DNA from 3 places in the Streptomyces sp. NPDC093089 genome. Region 3 is predicted to be linked to each of the others. Evidence: riboswitches for the same ligand, from Rfam matches in the RefSeq annotation. Region 3 holds a riboswitch; each other region holds the start of a gene.
What was found. A riboswitch is a leader RNA that binds a small molecule or an ion and turns the genes downstream of it on or off. The one in region 3 is predicted to bind thiamine pyrophosphate.
Positions count from the first base shown of each region.

Region 1: another riboswitch for thiamine pyrophosphate. It lies ahead of thiO (glycine oxidase ThiO); the one in region 3 lies ahead of ACIQFX_RS28385 (thiamine ABC transporter substrate binding subunit).
Region 2: another riboswitch for thiamine pyrophosphate. It lies ahead of thiC (phosphomethylpyrimidine synthase ThiC); the one in region 3 lies ahead of ACIQFX_RS28385 (thiamine ABC transporter substrate binding subunit).

Region 1 is NZ_JBIVPA010000005.1:174,046-181,245, reverse strand. It holds gene ACIQFX_RS13550 (Rv2175c family DNA-binding protein) at 157-522, opposite strand; gene ACIQFX_RS13545 (NAD(P)/FAD-dependent oxidoreductase) at 566-1,729, opposite strand; TPP riboswitch at 1,863-1,975, shown strand; gene thiO (glycine oxidase ThiO) at 1,973-3,166, shown strand; gene thiS (sulfur carrier protein ThiS) at 3,163-3,375, shown strand; gene ACIQFX_RS13530 (thiazole synthase) at 3,381-4,175, shown strand; gene pknB (Stk1 family PASTA domain-containing Ser/Thr kinase) at 4,266-6,167, shown strand; gene ACIQFX_RS13520 (deoxyribonuclease IV) at 6,174-7,025, shown strand; gene ACIQFX_RS13515 (DUF4396 domain-containing protein) at 7,111-7,200, shown strand, end outside.
Region 2 is NZ_JBIVPA010000001.1:516,837-524,036, reverse strand. It holds gene ACIQFX_RS02500 (LacI family DNA-binding transcriptional regulator) at 1-450, shown strand, start outside; gene ACIQFX_RS02495 (metallophosphoesterase) at 735-2,096, shown strand; gene ACIQFX_RS02490 (hypothetical protein) at 2,257-2,970, shown strand; gene thiC (phosphomethylpyrimidine synthase ThiC) at 3,070-4,854, opposite strand; TPP riboswitch at 4,848-4,983, opposite strand; gene ACIQFX_RS02480 (YibE/F family protein) at 5,021-6,526, shown strand; gene ACIQFX_RS02475 (SsgA family sporulation/cell division regulator) at 6,572-7,012, opposite strand; gene ACIQFX_RS02470 (IclR family transcriptional regulator) at 7,151-7,200, opposite strand, start outside.
Region 3 is NZ_JBIVPA010000013.1:96,222-103,421, reverse strand. It holds gene pyrH (UMP kinase) at 1-130, shown strand, start outside; gene frr (ribosome recycling factor) at 226-783, shown strand; gene ACIQFX_RS28400 (phosphatidate cytidylyltransferase) at 783-1,886, shown strand; gene ACIQFX_RS28395 (MFS transporter) at 2,018-3,637, shown strand; gene rlmN (23S rRNA (adenine(2503)-C(2))-methyltransferase RlmN) at 3,696-4,802, shown strand; TPP riboswitch at 4,832-4,942, shown strand; gene ACIQFX_RS28385 (thiamine ABC transporter substrate binding subunit) at 5,014-6,108, shown strand; gene ACIQFX_RS28380 (ABC transporter permease) at 6,147-7,200, shown strand, end outside.

The sequences.
Region 1 (7,200 bases), on a different contig from region 3:
CCCCCGGGGGGGGGGGGGGGGGGCGGGGGGGGGGGGCGGGGGGGGGGCCCCCCCCCCGCGGCACCCGCTGATGGTGTCGTCGGTGCTCACGCACGCGGGTGCGCGCGTGCCCCGCTCATGGGGACGCGGCGGTGTCCGCGCGTCGGCGCGCGGGCGTCAGAGGGCGAGCGCCTGCGCTCGGCGCTTCACCTCCGTGCCGCGATTCTCGTTGAGCGCCTGCGCGGGCGTGCCCGGCAGGCTCTCGTCCGGAGTGAAGAGCCACTCCAGCATCTCCTCGTCGGTGAAGCCGTCGTCCCGGAGCACGGTCAGCAGCCCGACGAGGCCCTTGACGATCCTGTCGCCCTGGATGAAGGCGGCGGGAATCTGCAGGGCGTTGTTCTCTCCACGGCGTACGGCGATCAGCTGGCCTTCCTTGATCAGCTGCCGCACGCGCGTCACCTCGACGTCGAGCATCTCCGCGATGTCCGGCACATAGAGCCAGGCGGGGATGAGCGCATCGGTCTTCACGTCAATCTCGGTCACGGGACAAGCCTGCCATCCCGGACTGACACCCGGTAGTCGGGCCCTACCCGACCGCCGCCTTCAGGGGGACGGACGGGTCGGACGCGCGCGCGGGATCGACCGGGGTGGCGCTCTCGATGAGCTTGCGGCCCTGGGCCAGGTCGCGGGGGCGGCCGACGGCGAGGAGGGCGACCGGAACGCCGTCCCGCAGCCAGAGCACGGACCAGGCCTCGTCGGCCGGGTCGCCGCGCCACAGCAGTTCGTCGGCGCCCGTGTGGTGTCCCGCGTACTGGACGAAGCGGCCGAACTGCTCGGACCAGAAGTACGGCACGGGGTCGTACGGCCCGGAGTCGGCTCCGGTGATCGCGGCGGCGACCGTGCGGGGGCCCTGGAGCGCGTTGTCCCAGTGGTGGACGAGGAGCCGCTCGCCGTAGCGGGCGGAGGGGAAGGAGGCGCAGTCGCCGACGGCGTACACGTCGGGCAGGGAGGTGCGCAGCCGGTCGTCGGCGGTGACGGCGCCGCTCGGGTCGAGGGCGACGCCGGAGCCGGCGAGCCAGCCGGTGGCGGGGCGGGCGCCGATGCCGACGACGACGGCGTCGGCGGGCAGGGCGCGGCCGTCGGCGAGGACGACCCGGCCTGGTTCGACGGTGTCCACGCGCGCGTGGGTGAGGAGTTCGGCGCCGCTGCCCGCGTACCACTGGGCCATCGGGGCGGCGACCTCGGCGGGGAGGGCGCCGGTGAGGGGGAGGTCGGCGGCCTCGACGACGGTGACGGCGCAGCCGGCCTCGCGCGCGGCGGTGGCGAACTCGGCGCCGATCCACCCGGCGCCGACGACCACGACGGCGTGCCGCCGTTCCAGGACGGGGCCGAGGCGCACGGCGTCGTCGAGGGTGCGCAGCAGATGGACGCCGGGGACGCCCTCGGCGCCGGGCAGGGTGATCGGGTGCGCGCCGGTGGCGAGGACCAGGGTGTCGTATCCGACGGGTCCCGCCTCGGTGTCGATCTCGTGGTCGGCGGCGCGCAGGCCGGTGACGTCGAGGCCGAGGCGGAGTTCGATCCCGAGGTCCTCGAAGTCGATGTCGAAGGCGGAGTCCTCGGCCTTTCCGAGGAGGATGGCCTTGGACAGCGGGGGCCGGTCGTAGGGCTGGTGGGGTTCGGCCCCGATGAGGGTCACGGGGCCGGTGAAGCCCTGCTCCCGCAGGGCGACGGCGGTCTGGACGCCCGCCATCCCCGCACCCACGATCACCACGCGCTGCTGGGCCTGCTTCTGCTCGCTCACCCGACCACCTTACGTATCTGACGGATCATCAGGAAGGGTGGGGTCTGTGACGCCTCCACCGCGGAAGCTAGTGTGGCGGGCGTAAAGCACTCGCGGGAGCCCGGACGACCGGGCTGAGAGGGAGGCTGGACCGGCCTCCGACCGTACGAACCTGATCCGGGTCATGCCGGCGAAGGGAGGGGCTGGACGCCCATGCGTTCTTCCGATGTCCTCAGCGACGACGGCGCATCCGATTCCGGATCCGACGTCCTCGTGATCGGGGGCGGCATCATCGGCCTGGTCACGGCCTGGCGGGCCGCGCAGCGCGGACTGCGCACCGCCGTCGTCGACCCGGACCCGGGCGGCGGCGCCGCACGGGTCGCGGCCGGCATGCTCGCCGCCGTCACCGAACTCCACTACGGCGAGGAGACCCTGCTCGGTCTCAACCTCGCCTCCGCCGCGCGCTATCCCGCGTTCGTCGCCGAACTGGAGGAGTGCACCGGCCACGACGTCGGCCACCGCTCCTGCGGCACCCTCGCCGTCGCCCTCGACGCCGACGACCGGGCCCACCTGCGCGAACTGCACGCCCTCCAGACCCGCTGCGGGCTCAGCTCCGAGTGGCTCAGCGGGCGCGAGTGCCGCCGCCTCGAACCGATGCTCGCCCCCGGGGTGCGCGGCGGTCTGCGGGTGGACGGCGACCACCAGGTCGACCCCCGCCGGCTCGCCGCCGCGCTCCTCGTCGCCTGCGAGCGGGCCGGGGTGGTCTTCCACCGCGCCCTCGCCGAACGGCTGACGGTGGTACGGGACCGGGCCCGCGGCGCCGTGCTCGCCGGCGGCGGCGAACTGACCGCCGACCAGGTCGTCCTCGCCGCGGGCAGCCTGAGCGGGCGGCTCGCCGGCGTGCCGGACGAGGTGCTGCCGCCCGTGCGCCCGGTCAAGGGCCAGGTGCTGCGGCTGCGCGTGCCCGCCGCGTACGCCCCCTTCCTCTCCCGGACCGTCCGGGCCGTCGTCCGCGGCAGCCACGTCTACCTGGTGCCCCGCGAGAACGGCGAACTGGTCGTCGGCGCCACCAGCGAGGAGCTCGGCTGGGACACCACGGTCACGGCCGGCGGAGTGTACGAACTGCTGCGCGACGCCCACGAGCTCGTCCCCGGGATCACCGAACTGCCGCTCACCGAGACCCTGGCCGGCCTGCGCCCCGCCTCTCCGGACAACGCGCCGATGCTCGGCCCCACCACCCTGCCCGGCCTGCACCTGGCCACCGGCCACTACCGCAACGGGGTGCTGCTCACTCCCGTCACCGGCGACGTCATGGCCGAGGCACTCACCACCGGCGTCCTCCCCGACGAGGCGCGCCCCTTCACACCCCGCCGATTCTCCCCCGTACGTCTGGAGCAGTCCGTATGAGCCTGTCCCTGTCCGTATCCGTGAACGGAGAACCCCGCGAGCTCTCCGGCCCCGTCTCCCTGGACACCCTCGTGGCCACCCTGACCACGGCCCGCTCCGGGGTCGCCGCCGCCCTCAACGAGACGGTCGTGCCGCGCGGCGAATGGGCCGCGACCCTGCTCGGCGACGGCGACCGGATCGAAGTCATCACCGCGGTGCAGGGAGGCTGAACGCGATGTCCGACGACACCTTCCTGCTCGGCGGCACGGAGTTCTCCTCCCGCCTCATCATGGGCACCGGCGGCGCGCCCAGCCTCGACGTCCTGGAACGCTCCCTGGTCGCCAGCGGTACGGAGCTCACGACGGTCGCCATGCGGCGCCTCGACCCGACCGTCCAGGGCTCGGTCCTCTCCGTGCTCGAACGGCTCGGCATCCGGGTCCTGCCCAACACGGCGGGCTGCTTCACGGCCGGCGAGGCGGTCCTGACGGCCCGGCTCGCCCGGGAGGCGCTCGGCACCGACTGGATCAAGCTGGAGGTCGTCGCCGACGAGCGGACCCTCCTGCCGGACGCGGTCGAGCTCCTCGACGCGGCGGAGACCCTCGTCGACGACGGCTTCACCGTCCTGCCCTACACCAACGACGACCCCGTCCTCGCCCGGAAGCTGGAGGACGTGGGCTGCGCGGCGATCATGCCGCTCGGCTCCCCCATCGGCTCGGGCCTCGGCATCCGCAACCCGCACAACTTCCAGCTCATCGTCGAGCGCGCCGGCGTTCCCGTCATCCTCGACGCCGGGGCGGGCACCGCCTCGGACGCGGCCCTGGCCATGGAACTCGGGTGCGCGGCGGTCATGCTGGCCTCCGCCGTGACCCGCGCCCAGGAACCCGCCCTCATGGCCTCGGCCATGCGGCACGCCGTCGAGGCCGGCCGCCTCGCCCACCGCGCCGGCCGGATCCCGCGCCGCCACTTCGCCGAGGCCTCCTCCCCCGTGGAGGGCCGGGCCCACCTGGACCCGGAGCGTCCCGCGTTCTGAGCCCGGGCGGCCGGGGCGCTCGTCACAGCTGCGCTGCAGTACCCGCCCGTCCGGGCGGGCGGCGTGTCCACGGCTCGTAGACTCGACGCCGTGGACACGACCCTTCAGGACCCCCTCGTCGGGCGGCTGCTCGACGGCCGCTACCGCGTCGACGCGCGCATCGCCGTCGGCGGGATGGCCACGGTCTACCGGGCCGTGGACACCCGCCTCGACCGGGTGCTCGCGCTCAAGGTGATGCACCCGGCACTGGCGACCGACGCCGCGTTCGTGGAGCGCTTCATCCGCGAGGCGAAGTCGGTGGCCCGGCTCGCCCACCCGAACGTCGTGGGCGTCTTCGACCAGGGCGCCGAGGGCGCGTACGTGTACCTGGCGATGGAGTACGTCGCCGGCTGCACCCTGCGCGACGTCCTGCGGGAGCGCGGCGCGCTGGCGCCCAGGGCTGCGCTCGACATCCTGGAGCCGGTGCTCGCCGCGCTGGGTGCGGCGCACCGGGCGGGGTTCGTGCACCGGGACATGAAGCCGGAGAACGTCCTGATAGGGGACGACGGGCGGGTCAAGGTCGCGGACTTCGGTCTGGTGCGGGCGGTGGGTTCGGCGACCGCGACGACCGGCTCGGTGCTCGGCACGGTCTCGTACCTGGCGCCGGAGCAGATCGAGCACGGCACCGCCGACACCCGCGCCGACGTGTACGCCTGCGGTGTCGTCCTGTACGAGATGCTGACCGGCGCGAAGCCGCACGGCGGCGACACCCCGGCCCAGGTGCTCTACCAGCACCTCAACACCGACGTGCCGGCCCCGTCGGCCGCCGTCCCCGGGCTCGCCCTGGAGCTGGACGAGCTGGTCGCGACGGCCACCGCCCGCAACCCCGACGTCCGCCCGCACGACGCCGTGGCGCTGCTCGCGCTGCTCCGCGAGGCCCGCGCCGCGCTCGGCGACGACCAGCTCGACGCCGTACCCCCGCAGGCGCGGTCCGAGGACCGGGACACCGCCGACGACCGGACCAGCGTGATCGCCCGGCCCGTGGCGGCCCCGGCGGACGCCGCGCAGGTGCTGCACACCAACCGCATGCCGGCGCCGGAGGCGCCGCCCTCGTCCCGGCGGCGGCCCCCGCGCGGCCCGCTGCTCGCCGTCGTCGCCGTCCTGCTCGCGCTGGGCCTGGGCACCGGCGTCTGGTACATCAACTCCGGCCAGTTCACCCGCGTCCCCGCCGTCCTCGGGCAGACCGAGGCCGTCGCGACGCAGCGGATCACCGACGCCGGCCTGGAGGTCGGCTCGACGAAGCGCGCCTTCAGCGACGTGTACGCGCGCGGCACGGTCATGGCCGTCGACCCGGCGCCCGGCGAACGCCTCCGGGGCAACGGCACGGTCGTCCTGACGCTCTCCCGCGGCCCCGAGATCGTGAAGGTGCCCAACCTCAGGAACAAGCCGCTCGCGGAGGCCAAGCGCCTCCTGGAGCGGGAGGGCCTGGTGCCCGGGGTGATCACCACCGAGTTCAGCGACTCCGTGGCACAGGGTGCCGTGATCGGCTCCGACCCGGAGCCCGGCACCGAGCGCGCCCCGGACTCGGCCATCGCCCTGGTGGTCAGCAAGGGCACCCCGATCGACGTGCCCGGCGTCACCGGCGAGACGGTCGCCGACGCCACGGCCGCTCTCCAGGAGGCCGGACTCACCGTGAAGGTCGCCCCGGAGCGGGTCCACTCGCCCGAGGAGGCCGGCACCGTCGCCGCCCAGTCCCTCGCCGAGGGCAGCCGCGCCGCCGAGGGCGACACCATCACCCTCACCGTCTCCAAGGGCCCCCGGCTGGTCGAGGTCCCGGACGTCACGGGCGAGACGACCGCGGACGCGCGCGCGGCCCTGGAGGACGCGGGCTTCGAGGTGAAGGTCGACAAGTCCTTCCCCTACCTCGGCGACACGGTGTCCGGCCAGTCCGTCAAGGGCGGCGGGACGGCCCCCGAGGGCTCCACCGTCACGATCACGATCAAGGGACTGTAGAGACTGATGCGCAACCCCGTCGGCGGCCACGTCCCCGTGGCCGGTGGTCTCGCCACGACCGGCCTCGGCTACGCCCGTGAGCTCGGAGCCGAGACCGTCCAGGTCTTCGTCGCCAACCCGCGCGGCTGGGCCACCCCGGTCGGCAACCCGGCCCAGGACGAGCGCTTCCGGGCCGAGTGCGAGGCCGAGTCGATCTCGGCCTGGGTCCACGCCCCGTACCTGATCAACTTCGGTTCCCACACCGAGGCCACCGTCGAGAAGTCGGTCGAGTCGATGCGGCACTCGCTGCGGCGGGGCCGGGCGATCGGCGCGAAGGGCGTGGTCGTGCACACCGGCTCGGCCACCGGCGGCCGCCCGCGCGCGGTGGCGCTGGCCCAGGTCCGGGAGCGGGTGCTGCCGCTCCTCGACGAGCTGACGCACGAGGACGACCCGCACCTCCTCCTGGAGTCGACGGCCGGCCAGGGCTTCTCGCTCTGCTCGCGCGCGGAGGACTTCGGGCCGTACTTCGACGCCCTCGACCACCACCCCAAGCTCGGGATCTGCCTCGACACCTGCCACATCTTCGCCGCGGGCCACGACCTGACCGGCCCGCACGGCGCCGCGCGGACCCTCGACCAGCTGGTGGCGACGGTGGGCGAGGGACGGCTGAAACTGATCCACGCCAACGACTCCCAGGACGTCGTCGGCGCCCGCAAGGACCGCCACGCGAACATCGGCGTCGGCCACATCGGCGAGGACGGATTCCGCAACCTCCTCCGCCACCCGGCGACCGACGGCGTACCGCTGATCATCGAGACGCCCGGCGGCAAGGCCGGCCACCTCGCGGACGTGGAGCTGCTGAAGAAGCTCCGGGACTGATCCGCATTCCCGTTGAGGAATACCCCAGGGGGGTATACGGTTCTTGTGAAGGCAGGCACCGCTACCCGACCATGGGGGGCACCCGATGCAGCACGACGAGCACACCCACCACGAGCACGGCACCCACACGGACCACTCGGCTCACGGGAACGACGCGGCGCACACCGCCCACGAG
Region 2 (7,200 bases), on a different contig from region 3:
TACCTGAACTGGTGCGAGCGGGTGGGCCAGGACCCCGTCTACGAGGCCTACCCGGCGCACGACCCGTGCGCGGGCGCCGTCGCGGCCGACCGGCTGCTCGCCCGCCCGGACCGGCCCGACGCCGTCTACGGCCTCTTCGACCCCAACGGAACCGACCTCCTGGCGGCCGCGCGCCGCTACGGGCTGCGCGTCCCGGACGACCTGCTGCTGGTCTGCTGCAGCGAGTCGACCGTCTACGCCACCACCGAACCGCCCATCACGACGCTCTCGCTCAAACCGCGCCGCATCGGCACGGCCGTCGTCCAGCTCCTCATCGACGCCATCGAGGGGATCGACGCCGACGGCCCGGTCGAACAGGTGATACCGACCGAACTCATCATCCGCACCTCCTCGCAGCGCCGTTCGCCGCGCACGACGGTCAGCCCGCCGCGCTCGCCCGCGAAGGACTGACACGCCCGAGGACCGACCCGCCCGACACGCCGCCACGGCCGCCGTCCCGCCCCTGCCCGTGGGCAGGGGCGGCGAAACCGGACACCACACCGGCCTCAACCCTGGACTGGACCTTCCCAATTCGGGCGAAACAACCGGTGAACCCGGAGTGGACCCGGATTCATCACCCCTGGTGCGTCACACAGGAGGAACCTCATTCCTATGATGGGCGCACGACATCGTGGACCACCCCGACCAGGCCGGGACGCGATGTGCAGGGCATCGCGACGGTGGTGGAGGGGTCGATGACTCAGGGGGCCGGGCAGGATCCCGTGGTGCGCACGGCGACATTGCGTGACTTCCGCGTACCGCCGTACGCCCGGGTGCCCGTACAGGGCCATGCCGCCGAACCGCCGTCCGAGGACCCGCTGCCGGCACCCGCGCCGGCCGAGGTCCCGGTCGGCGGCCATCCCGCTCCCGTCGAGCACCGGCTGCCCGACCCGTCCGGACCCGTGCCGCCCGTCGCACCCGCGCCGGTCGAGGTCGTGCCGATCGTGGCCGTGCCGATCGCTCCCGCGCCTCCGGCGGCCGCCCCCACCGCGCCCATGCCCGCCGCCCCGACGCTCCAGCTGGGCCGCCGCCTCGCCCCCGCGTACCCCGAGGCGACCGGCTCCTCCATCGTCTCCGTCGCCACCGGCCACCCCGGCAACGCCTTCCCCGAGGGCGAGCTGCCCGAGGGGTACACGCCGACCGAGCGCGACCTCCCGGTCATCCAGCGCGGCGACACCCTCCAGGTGCCGATCACGCCCGAGGCGGCGACCGAACCCACCGCCGCCGGCGGCGAGGGCCCCGGGCCCCTCTTCGTCGTGGGCGACGTCCACGGCTACCTCGACGAGCTGGTCGCCGCCCTGCGCGCGCAGGGCCTCATCGACGAGAACGGCAGCTGGTCCGCGGGCAACGCCCGCCTCTGGTTCCTCGGCGACTTCACCGACCGCGGACCCGACGGCATCGGCGTCATCGACCTCGTCATGCGGCTCTCCGCGGAGGCCGCCGCCGCCGGCGGCTACTGCAAGGCCCTCATGGGCAACCACGAGCTGCTCCTCATCGGGGCCAAGCGCTTCGGCGACACCCCCGTCAACTCCGGCGCGGGCACGGCCACCTTCCAGGCCGCCTGGCTGCTCAACGGCGGCCAGAAGCACGACATGGACCGCCTCCAGGACGTCCACCTCCAGTGGATGTCCCGCCTCGACGCCGTGGTGCGGGAGGACGACCACCTCCTCCTGCACTCCGACACCACCGCGTACCTCGAATACGGCGAGACCATCGAGGACGTCAACGAAACGGTCCACGAGATCCTCACCCGGAACGACGCCGACGAGGTCTGGGACCTGTTCCGGAAGTTCACCAAGCGCTTCGCCTTCCGCGACGAGGGCGGCCCCCAGGCCGTGCAGGAGCTCCTCGGCACCTACGGCGGCCGCCGGATCGTGCACGGCCACAGCCCCATCCCGTACCTCCTCGGCCAGGTCGGCACGGAGGAGGGCGAGGGAAGCGGAGGCCCGATCGTCGACGGACCGCACGTGTACGCCGACGGCCTCGCCATCGCCATGGACGGCGGAGTGACCATGGCCGGAAAGCTACTGGTCGTCCAACTCCCCCTGAACGGCTGACGCATAACCCTGCGCATCCGGAGAAGTCGAATTCCGGAAACACCCTGTCAGGTCGTGGCGTCACCGCAATACCATCGGGTCCATCCGTAGCAGGCTCTCCTCCGTTTCCGCCCAGCCGAGCGTTTCCACGGCTGATCCCGGGCCTACGGAGCATCGGGGGATGCACATGAACGTGGCTCCGCACCTGCTGACCGAGGATCGCGCCGAGTACGAGCGGGTCCTCGACGACGCACTGAACACCGCCCACGCACGTCCGGATCTCGTCGGGGTCGGCAGCCGGCTCACGGTCGCGCAGCTGCGCTCCATGACGCTGAACGCGACGGCGCTGGTCACCACCGCGGCGGCGAGCGAGTACGACCACTTCGTCAAGGTCCGCGAACAGAACCGCGCGGCCGTCGGCACCCGCGCGCCCTCGCCCCACGACCTCGACCCTCCCGGTCCCGGCGCGGGCGTAGCCGCGATCGTCACCGTCATGGTGCCGGTCCTCGCGGGCGCGGCCGCCGTCATCTTCCTGCTGGTCGGCGCGGTGCTGCACGCCATCGCCCCCACCGTCGCGTTCGGCGCCACGCTCCTGACCGCCGGTCTCGTCTTCGGCTCCGTCGCCGCGGGCGGGCTGCTCTGTGCGGCCGCCGGACTCCTCCTGACGGCCCTGCGCAACAGTCCGACCGAGGTGGGACCGGTCTCGGCCGCACCGGACGACGAACTGAGCCGCGCCCGCGAGGCCTGGCGTCACGCCCTCCTCGAACGCGGCATCCTGCCCTTCCTCCGCGACGCCCTCGCCGCCACCGCCCCACCCGACCCAGCCGCCCCACCCGACCCAGCCGGTCCGGCCGACCCAGCCGGTCCGGCCGGTCCCTGGGACGACGGGGTCTGACACGACGGGACCACCCGACCCCCGGGCGGCGGGGCCTGACACGACGGGACCGGCCCGCGACTCCCCCGGAAGTCGCGGGCCGGTCTCCGGGCCCGTGCGTCAGTCGGCCAGCGGCAGGTAGACGCGGTTGCCGCTCGCCGCGAACTCCGCGGACTTCTCCGCCATGCCCGCCTCGATCTCCTGCTGCGTGCCGCCGTGCTCACGCCGGATGTCCTGGGAGATCTTCATCGAGCAGAACTTCGGACCGCACATCGAGCAGAAGTGCGCGGTCTTCGCGGGCTCCGCCGGCAGCGTCTCGTCATGGAACTCGCGCGCGGTGTCAGGGTCGAGAGCCAGGTTGAACTGGTCCTCCCAGCGGAACTCGAACCGCGCGTCCGAGAGCGCGTCGTCCCACTCCTGCGCGCCCGGGTGCCCCTTGGCGAGGTCCGCCGCGTGGGCCGAGATCTTGTACGTGATGACGCCCGTCTTCACGTCGTCCTTGTTGGGCAGGCCCAGGTGCTCCTTGGGCGTGACGTAGCAGAGCATCGCCGTGCCCCACCAGGCGATCATGGCCGCGCCGATGCCCGAGGTGATGTGGTCGTACGCGGGCGCGACGTCCGTGGTGAGCGGGCCGAGCGTGTAGAACGGCGCCTCCTCGCAGATCTCCTGCTGGAGGTCGATGTTCTCCTTGATCTTGTGCATCGGGACGTGCCCGGGGCCCTCGATCATCGTCTGCACGTTGTGCCGCTTGGCGATCGTGTTCAGCTCGCCGAGCGTGCGCAGCTCGGCGAACTGCGCCTCGTCGTTGGCGTCCGCGATCGAGCCGGGGCGCAGGCCGTCGCCGAGCGAGTAGGTGACGTCGTACGCCGCCAGGATCTCGCAGAGCTCCTCGAAGTTCGTGTAGAGGAAGTTCTCCTTGTGGTGCGCGAGACACCAGGCGGCCATGATCGAGCCGCCGCGCGAGACGATGCCGGTCTTGCGGCGCGCGGTGAGGGGCACGTACGGCAGGAGCACGCCGGCGTGCACCGTCATGTAGTCGACGCCCTGCTCGGCCTGCTCGATGACCGTGTCCTTGTAGATCTCCCAGGTCAGGTCCTCGGCCCTGCCGTCGACCTTCTCCAGGGCCTGGTAGAGCGGCACGGTGCCGATCGGGACGGGGGAGTTGCGCAGCACCCACTCGCGGGTGGTGTGGATGTTGCGGCCGGTCGACAGGTCCATGACCGTGTCGGCGCCCCACTTGGTCGCCCAGGTCATCTTCTCCACCTCCTCCTCGATGGACGAGGTGACGGCGGAGTTGCCGATGTTGGCGTTGACCTTCACCAGGAACTTCTTGCCGATGATCATCGGCTCGATCTCCGGGTGGTTCACGTTCGCCGGGAGCACGGCCCGGCCCGCGGCGATCTCCTCCCGCACGACCTCGGGGGAGACGTTCTCGCGGATCGCGACGTACTCCATCTCCGGGGTGATCTCCCCCCGGCGGGCGTACGCCAGCTGCGTCACCGCCTGGCCGTCGCGGCCCCGGCGCGGCAGGCGCGGCCGGCCCGGGAAGACGGCGTCGAGGTTCTTCAGCCCGCCGCCGCGCGGCGAGGTGTGCTTGATGCCGTCGTCCTCGGGACGGGCCGGGCGGCCCGCGTACTCCTCGGTGTCACCGCGCGAGATGATCCAGTTCTCGCGCAGCGGCGCGAGGCCGCGACGGACGTCGGTGTCGATGGTGGGGTCGGTGTACGGGCCGGACGTGTCGTACAGCGTCACGTCCTTGCCGTTGGTGAGGTGCACCTGACGGACCGGCACCCGGAGGTCGGGGCGCGAACCCTGGAGGTACCCCTTGTGCCAGCCCGGCGTGCGCTCCTGTCCTTCGGACAGGTTCTGCTCGGAGGCAGGCGTGCGTGCGTCCTGAATGGTCATGAGACCTGATCTCCCTACGCCGGCATTACCCGGTAACAGGTTCGGCGGTCGGCGCAGCCTCTTCCCGTACGTGAGTACGGTGATCAGCGCCCTCTCAGCCCGGTGCTCCGAGCTCCCGCGTGTGCAAAGGTGCCACCACGCTAGCGTCACCCTGGCGTGCTGAACAGTGGGCCCCCGTCGTTCTTGCGATGATCGGCCGGTGACTTCCCCCCATCAGACCCCCGAGTCGCACGACCCCGCGCACAATCCCGGCCACGACCCCGCGCACGATCCCGGCCACGGCCCGGGGCACGACCCCGGCCCTCCCCACGAGCACGGCCACGGTCCGGCCCACGGGCACGGACGCTCCCACGGACACGGCTCCGGGCACTCCCACGGGCACAGCCACGGCCACGGCCCCGCAGCCCCCGTCTCGCGGCATCTGCGCAAGGTCATCGCCGCCGTCCTGATCCCCTTCGCCACCGCCGTCGTCGTCGGGCTCGTGGTGCTGTGGCCCGGCGGGACTCCGGCGCACGAGCGCACCGGCGTCGGTTTCGACCGGCAGACCGAGCAGGGTGAGGTCGTCTCCGTCGAGCAGGTCGACTGCAAGAGCGTGAACGCCGCCCAGGTCCCGCCGACCGGGGACACCTCCACCCCGGAGGGCCGCGAGGCGGTCGCCGCGCAGCAGGGGGAGTGCGAGAAGGCGACGATCGAGGTCACCAGCGGCCCGGAGAAGGGGCGCACGTTCACCGAGATCGTGCAGCCCGACGCCCCGCGTCAACTGCACGAGGGACAGGGCGTGGTGGTGGCCTACGCCCCCGACGCCCCGCGCGACCTGCAGTACTCGGTGACGGACGTGAACCGGAAGGTGCCGCTGGCGGTGCTCGCCGGCATCTTCGCGCTCGCGGTCGTGATCGTCGGCCGGATGAAGGGCGTGATGGCGCTCGTCGCGCTCGCCATGAGTTTCCTGGTCCTGACGTTCTTCATCCTGCCGGCGATCCTGCAGGGATCGAATCCGCTGGTCGTGGCGGTGGTCGGGTCGAGCGCGATCATGCTGATCGCGCTCTACACGTGCCACGGCCTGTCGGCCCGCACCTCGGTCGCGGTGCTCGGCACGCTGATCTCACTGCTGCTGATCGGTCTGCTCGGATCGGTCTTCATCGACTGGGCCTCGCTGAGCGGCAACACCGACGACAGCACCGGTCTGATCCACGGCCTGTACCCGGAGATCGACATGTCCGGCCTGCTGCTCGCCGGGGTCATCATCGGTTCGCTCGGCGTGCTCGACGACGTGACGGTGACCCAGACCTCGTCGGTCTGGGAGCTGCACCAGGCCGATCCGGGCATGGGGCCGCGCGCGCTGTACCGGGCCGGCATCCGGATCGGCCGCGACCACATCGCCTCGGTCGTGAACACCCTGGTGCTGGCCTACGCGGGTGCCGCCCTCCCGCTGCTGCTGCTCTTCTCCATCGCGCAGAGCAGCATGGGGACGGTGGCCAACAGCGAGCTGGTCGCCGAGGAGATCGTCCGGACACTGGTCGGGTCGATCGGTCTGGTCGCCGCCGTTCCGGTCACCACGGCCCTGGCGGCTCTCGTGGTCTCGGCCGACCGCACGGACGCCGACGGCCTTCCGGTCACCGGTGGCCGGAAGGCCACGGCGGTACGGGGCGGACGACGCCGTCGCGCCAAGTGAGGCAGGACCCGCCGGGGCCTGTCCGAGCCTGATCGGCAGGCCCCTCTAGGCGGGTCCGGCGTTCTCCTCGGCCAGGATGCGGCCGAGCGCGGCCTCCAGGTTGTCCTCGAAGTCGCCGAGGGTGCATTCCTGGCCGAGCGGCACGAGCTTGTCGGTGCGGTCGAGGAACGCGACCAGCGGCGGTGCGCTGGCCCGGAACAGGGCGCGGTCGCCGCCGACCTGGAGTCGGATGGAGACGTCCGACAGCCCCTCGGGCTCGGTGGGCGCGATGTGCACGTCGCCGTCACCGCTCGGCCGGTTGATCCCGTCGAGCAGCAGTTCCCTGCCGAACGCCCACGTCACGGGCGCGTCTCCGGGGAGGTGGAAGGTCATTCGCACCGCGTAGGGATCCCTGGCCTCGTATCGCAGCTCGACCGGGATCTTGAAGGAGAGCTCCTCGGAGACGAGGAAGCTCATCAGGACCTCGGCCTGAACCGACTCTCGCATCATGTACCCCGCAGTAGATGAAGCAGTTGTGTAAACACAGCTGCTGAAAGCTGTGACCGAAACGGCCAGGAATGATCCCCCATGGCCCTCTTGACGCAATCGTGCTGTAAGCGATAGCAGATCACAAGGAGTGATTTTTCAGATACTGATAGAGAAAGCGAGCGAGCCGAGGAGCCTTCCGATCTCCG
Region 3 (7,200 bases):
CATCACCCTGTGCCGGGACAACAAGCTCCCGATCCTCGTCTTCGAACTGCTCACCGAGGGCAATATCGCTCGCGCGGTGAAGGGTGAGAAGATCGGCACGCTCGTGAGCGACCAGGGCACCCGGGCCTGACACCCGAACCGGGAACCGCCCCGCAAGGGGATGGACAGAGCCCTGCCGGTCGTACACCGTGCAGGACACAACGCGACGACACGCAGGAGCATGTGGTGATCGAAGAGACCCTCCTCGAGGCCGAGGAGAAGATGGAGAAGGCCGTCGTGGTCGCCAAGGAGGACTTCGCCGCGATCCGCACCGGCCGTGCGCACCCGGCGATGTTCAACAAGATCGTGGCCGACTACTACGGTGCCATCACCCCCATCAACCAGCTGGCGTCCTTCTCCGTCCCGGAGCCCCGGATGGCCGTGGTGACCCCGTTCGACAAGAGCGCGCTGCGCAACATCGAGCAGGCGATCCGTGACTCGGACCTCGGCGTCAACCCGAGCAACGACGGCAACATCATCCGTGTGGTGTTCCCGGAGCTGACCGAGGAGCGCCGCCGGGAGTACATCAAGGTCGCCAAGGGCAAGGCCGAGGACTCGAAGATCTCGATCCGCTCGGTGCGCCGCAAGGCCAAGGAGACCATCGACAAGCTCGTCAAGGACGGCGAGGTCGGCGAGGACGAGGGCCGCCGCGCCGAGAAGGAGCTCGACGACACCACCGCGAAGTACGTCGCGCAGGTGGACGAGCTGCTCAAGCACAAGGAAGCCGAGCTGCTCGAGGTCTGATGAACGACTCTTCCTGGGGTGCCCCGGCCGGTTCCGGCCGTGGGGGACCCGACCAGGGTCCCGCCCCGGCGGGTCCCGCATACGATCGGCATCAGGCGGCGCAGACTCGGCCCATGCCCATCGTGCCCGACGTTCCCGCCGGCGGATTCCAGGACGGTCACGGTCGGGGGGCCGCTCATCCGAGCGGTCCCCTGTTCCGTGACGAGACGCCGCACGAGCACCCGCAGGAGCCCATGCCCAGGCCCACCCCGCCTCCGCCGCCCGCGCCGCCGGCGCCACGGCAGAAGAAGAGCGCGGGGCGCGACCTGGGCGCGGCCATAGGGGTCGGGGTCGGACTCGGCGCCGTCATCATCGCGTCGCTGTTCATCTGGAAGCCGGCGTTCATCGGCGTGATAGCGGTCGCCGTGGTGGTCGGCCTCTGGGAGCTCACCTCCCGCCTCCAGGAGCGCAAGGCCATCAAGGCCCCGCTGGTGCCGCTCGCGGTCGGCGGTGCGGCGATGGTCGTCGCCGGCTACGTCCGGGGCGCCGAGGGCGCCTGGGTGGCGATGGCGCTCACGGCGCTCGCGGTGCTGGTGTGGCGGATGACGGAGCCCCCCGAGGGCTACCTGAAGGACGTCACGGCGGGCGTCTTCGCCGCGTTCTACGTGCCGTTCCTGGCGACGTTCGTGGCGCTGCTGCTGACCGCCGACGACGGCCCGCAGCGGGTGCTGACCTTCCTGATCCTGACGGTGGTCAGCGACACCGGGGCGTACGCCGTCGGCTGGCGCTTCGGCAAGCACAAGCTGGCCCCGCGCATCAGCCCCGGCAAGACCCGCGAGGGCCTGGTCGGCGCGGTGGCGTTCGCCATGGCGGCGGGCGCGCTGTGCATGGAGTTCATGATCGACGAAGGTGCCTGGTGGCAGGGACTGATCCTCGGTCTCGCGGTGGCGGCGAGCGCGACGCTCGGCGACCTGGGCGAGTCGATGATCAAGCGCGACCTCGGCATCAAGGACATGGGGACGCTGCTCCCCGGTCACGGCGGCATCATGGACCGGCTCGACTCGCTGCTGCCGACGGCGCCGGTGGTGTGGCTGCTGCTCGCGCTGTTCGTCGGGACCGGCTGAACCGTTCGTTCCGTGGGACGGGCCCGCTGCCTTCACGGCAGCGGGCCCGTCCTCGTTCCGGTGTCCGCCATGTGGGGGAAGCGGGCGGCGGATCGGCGGCCCGGCGCCCCGGCGCGGGAAGGATGCCGAGCATGACAGCACCCACGGCCCGCTCCGCCGAACGGCCCCCGGGGGCCCTCTCGGTCCTGCTGACCCTCGCGGCGGGGCAGTTCCTCATGGCGCTCGACAGCTCCGTCATGAACGTCTCCATCGCGACGGTGGCCGAGGACGTCGGCACCACCATCACCGGCATCCAGGGCGCCATCACCGCGTACACGCTGGTGATGGCGATGCTGATGATCCCCGGCGGCAAGGTCGGCACCCTCATCGGCCGCAAGCGGGCCTTCATGATCGGCTGCTGCGTCTACGGCGCCGGCTCCCTCACCACGGCCCTCGCCCCGAACCTCCCGGTGCTGCTGTTCGGCTGGTCGTTCCTCGAAGGCGTCGGCGCGGCGCTCATCATGCCCGCGATCGTGGCCCTGGTGGCCGGCAACTTCCCCACCGAGCGCCGCCCCATGGCGTACGGCGTCGTCGCCGCCGCGGGCGCCGTCGCCATCGCCGCCGGGCCCCTCATCGGCGGCATCGCCACCACGTACTTCTCCTGGCGCTGGGTCTTCGCCGGCGAGGTCCTGGTGGTGCTGGTGATCCTCGTCTTCGCCCGCCGCATCGCCGACGCCGTCAGCGAGGAGCGCCCGCGCGTCGACCTCTTCGGCGCGCTGCTCTGCGCGGCCGGCCTCGGCACCTTCGTGTACGGCGTGCTCCGCTCGGGCGAGTGGGGCTGGCTCCAGCCCAAGCCCGACGCGCCCGCCTGGCTCGGAGTGTCCCTGGTCGTCTGGCTGATGCTGGCGGGCCTCTTCCTGCTGTGGCTCTTCCTGCGCTGGGAGGCGCGGCTCGTCGCACGCCGGCGAGAACCGCTCATCTACCCGGACATGCTGCGCAACCGGCAGCTCACCGGTGGCCTCACCATGTTCTTCTTCCAGTACCTCGTCCAGATGGGCGTCTTCTTCGTCGTCCCGCTCTACCTGTCGGTCGCGCTGGGCCTGTCGGCGCTCAGCACCGGCGTCCGGATCCTCCCGCTGTCCGTGACCCTGCTCGCCGCCGCCCTCCTCATCCCCCGGCTGTTCCCCGACGCGTCCCCCCGCCGTGTGGTGCGGATCGGGGTGCTCGCGCTGCTCGCCGGCGCCGTCGTGCTGATGGCCGCCCTCGACGCGGACGCCGACGCCGCCGTCGTCACGATCCCCCTGCTGCTCGTCGGCTTCGGGATGGGCGCCCTGGCCTCCCAGCTCGGCGCCATCACCGTGTCCGCCGTGCCGGACGAGCAGAGCGCCGAGGTCGGCGGCATCCAGAACTCCGTCACCAACCTCGGCGCCTCCATCGGCACCGCCCTCGCCGGCTCCCTCATGATCACCGCGCTCACCTCCTCGTTCCTCACCAGCGTCGAACAGAACCCGGCCGTCCCCACCGAGGTGAAGGAGCAGGCCGTCGTCCAGCTCCAGAGCGGCATCCCCTTCCTCTCGGACGCCCAGCTCACCGACGCCCTCGACGAGGCCGGCGCCACCCAGGCGGTCACCGACGCCGCCCTCGACGCCAACGCCGAGGCCCGCCTCGACGGCGTCCGCGCCGCCCTCGCCATCCTCGCCGCCGCCTCCGTCCTCGCCCTCTTCTTCACCTCCCGCATCCCCCGCACCCCACCCGGCCGCCCCACCCCGTGACCACCCCCACCCGCCACGCGCCGGGACACCCGCGCCCGTCTGCGACACTGGTAGCACCATGCCCAAGCCCGGAGAACTCACTTTTGTCGCCCCCCGCGGAGCCAAGAAGCCGCCGCGGCACCTGGCCGACCTCACGCCTGCCGAGCGGAAGGAGGCTGTCGCCGCGATCGGTGAGAAGCCGTTTCGCGCGAAGCAGCTGTCCACGCACTACTTCGCGCGGTACGCGCACGACCCGCAGGAGTGGACGGACATTCCGGCCGCTTCGCGGGAGAAGCTGGCGGGGGAGCTGCTGCCCGACCTGATGTCGGTGGTGCGGCACATCTCGTGCGACGACGACACCACCCGCAAGACGCTGTGGCGGCTGCACGACGGGACGCTCGTCGAGTCGGTGCTGATGCGGTACCCGGACCGGGTGACCATGTGCATCTCGTCGCAGGCCGGCTGCGGGATGAACTGCCCGTTCTGCGCGACGGGGCAGGCGGGGCTCGACCGGAACCTGTCGACGGCCGAGATCGTGCACCAGATCGTGGACGGGATGCGGGCCCTGCGGGACGGAGAGGTGCCCGGGGGACCGGCGCGGCTGTCCAACATCGTCTTCATGGGCATGGGGGAGCCGCTCGCGAACTACAAGCGGGTGGTGGGGTCGATCCGGCGGCTGACGGACCCCGAGCCGGACGGGCTGGGGCTGTCGCAGCGCGGGATCACGGTCTCGACCGTGGGTCTCGTGCCCGCGATGCTGCGGTTCGCCGACGAGGGCTTCAAGTGCCGGCTCGCGGTCTCGCTGCACGCGCCGGACGACGAGCTGCGCGACACCCTGGTGCCCGTGAACACGCGCTGGAAGGTCCGCGAGGTCCTCGACGCGGCCTGGGAGTACGCGGAGAAGTCCGGGCGCCGGATCTCCATCGAGTACGCGCTCATCCGGGACATCAACGACCAGGCCTGGCGCGGTGACCTGCTCGGCAAGCTCCTCAAGGGCAAGCGGGTGCACGTCAACCTGATCCCGCTGAACCCCACGCCGGGTTCGAAGTGGACGGCCTCGCGTCCCGAGGACGAGAAGGCGTTCGTGGAGGCCATCGCGCGCCACGGCGTGCCGGTGACCGTGCGGGACACCCGGGGCCAGGAGATCGACGGTGCCTGTGGACAGCTGGCGGCGGCCGAGCGCTGACCTTGTAGTCTGAGCTCGAACACATCTTCATATTCCGACAGGGGAGCGCCACAGCGCTGAGAGTGCGGTCACCGTAGGACCGCAGACCCTCTGAACCTCGCCCAGGTCATTCTGGGTAGGGAGTTCGGTCGTAACTCGAGCTGTTGCGCCCCGCCCACCTCCGGGTGGGCGGGGCCGCGTCTCTTCCTGGTCACACCCAGGAGGAAATCCAGTGAGCATCAAGAAGGCAGCCGCCGCCGCGCTCGTCGCGGCGCTCGGCGTCACCAGCCTGGCCGCCTGCGGCACCGAGGACGTCAGGGACGCGGCCGGCAAGACCGGAGCGCCCGCGCCGAAGACCGTCACGCTGGTCAGCCACGACTCGTTCAACGCCTCCAAGGAGGTGCTGGCCGAGTTCACGAAGCAGACCGGCTTCACGGTCAAGGTCCTCAAGAGCGGCGACGCCGGCGAGGCCGTCAACAAGGAGATCCTCACCAAGGGCTCCCCGCAGGGCGACGTCTTCTTCGGCGTCGACAACACCCTGCTGTCCCGCGCCCTCGACAACGGGATCTTCGTCCCGTACGAGGCGAAGGGGCTCGACCGGGTCCCGACCGCGTACCAGCTGGACAAGGAGCACCGGGTCACCCCGATCGACTCCGGTGACATCTGCGTCAACTACGACAAGAAGTACTTCGCCGACAAGAAGCTGGCGCCGCCGGTGACCTTCGCCGACCTGGCGAGGCCGGCGTACAAGGACCTGCTCGTCGTCGAGAACCCCGAGCGGTCCTCCCCGGGCCTCGGCTTCCTCCTCGGCACGGCCGCCGCGTACGGCGACGAGGGCTGGCAGGACTACTGGAAGCAGCTCAAGGCCAACGGGGTGAAGACCGTCGACAGCTGGGAGCTCGCCTACAACCAGGAGTTCTCCGGCTCGGCCGGCGGCAAGCAGGCCAAGGGCGACCGGCCGCTGGTCGTGTCGTACGCCTCCAGCCCGCCCGTCGAGGTGCTGTACGGCGAGCCGCAGCCGAAGGTGGCGCCCACCGGCGTCTCCACCGGCACCTGCTTCCGGCAGACGGAGTTCGCGGGACTGCTGAACGGGGCGAAGAACCCCGAGGGCGGCAAGGCGCTGATCGACTTCCTGATCTCCAAGAAGTTCCAGGAGGACATGCCGCTCCAGATGTTCGTGAACCCGGTGGCGAAGGACGCGGCGCTGCCCGAGCTGTTCACGAAGCACGGCGTGGTCGTCGAGAAGCCCGAGACCATGGCGCCCGAGAAGATCGCCGAGAAGCGTGACGCGTGGATCCAGCAGTGGTCGTCGCTCGTCGTGAAGTGAGGCGCGACGCCAAGGGGAGCGCGGCGCGGCTGGGGCTCATGGCCCTGCCGCTCGCGTTCTTCGGCGTCCTCTTCGCCTGGCCCGTCGCCTCCATCGTGGAGCGCGGGCTCCGCCCCGACGGCACCTGGGACCTCGGACGGATCGGCGAGACGCTGAGCCGGCCCGACATCCTCGACGTCCTCGGCTTCACCGCGTGGCAGGCCCTCGCCTCGACGGCGCTGACGCTGCTCGTGGCCCTGCCGGGGGCGTACGTCTTCGCCCGCTTCGACTTCCCCGGCAAGAACGTGCTGCGGGCCGTCGTCACGGTGCCGTTCGTGCTGCCCACCGTGCTGGTCGGCACCGCCTTCCTGGCGGTCGTCGGACGCGGCGGGCTCACGGACGAGCTGTGGGGGCTGCGGCTCGACACCAGCGTGTGGGCGATCCTCCTCGCCCACGTCTTCTTCAACTACGCCGTCGTCGTCCGGACCGTCGGCGGCCTCTGGTCCCAGCTCGACCCGCGCCAGGAGGAGGCCGCCCGGGTCCTCGGCGCCTCGCGCTGGACCGCCTGGCGGACGGTGACGCTGCCCGCGCTGGTACCGGCGGTGTCGGCGGCCGCGCTGATGGTGTTCCTCTTCACCTTCACCTCGTTCGGCGTCGTGCAGATCCTCGGCGGGGACGCGTACTCCACCCTGGAAGCCGAGATCTACCGGCAGACTGCCCGCCTGCTCGACCTCCGGACGGCCGCCGTGCTCACGCTCGTGCAGTTCGCCGCGGTCGGCGCGATCCTCGCCGTGCACGCCCGGACGGTACGGCGACGGGAGACCGCGCTGCGGCTCGTACCGCCGGAGCGGACCGCGCGCCGGCCGCGCGGCGCCGGCCAGTGGACGCTGCTCGCGGGCGTGCTGCTCTCCGTGGCGCTGCTGATCCTGCTGCCGCTCGGCGTCCTGGTCGAGCGCTCCTTCGCCGGGTCCGGCGGGTACGGGCTCGGGTACTACCGGGCGCTGGGCTCGCTCGACGAGAGCGGCACGTTCCTGGTGCCGCCGCTGGAGGCCGTCGGGAACTCGCTGCGGTACGCGGTGGCCGCCACCGCCATCGCGGTGCTGATCGGCGGAC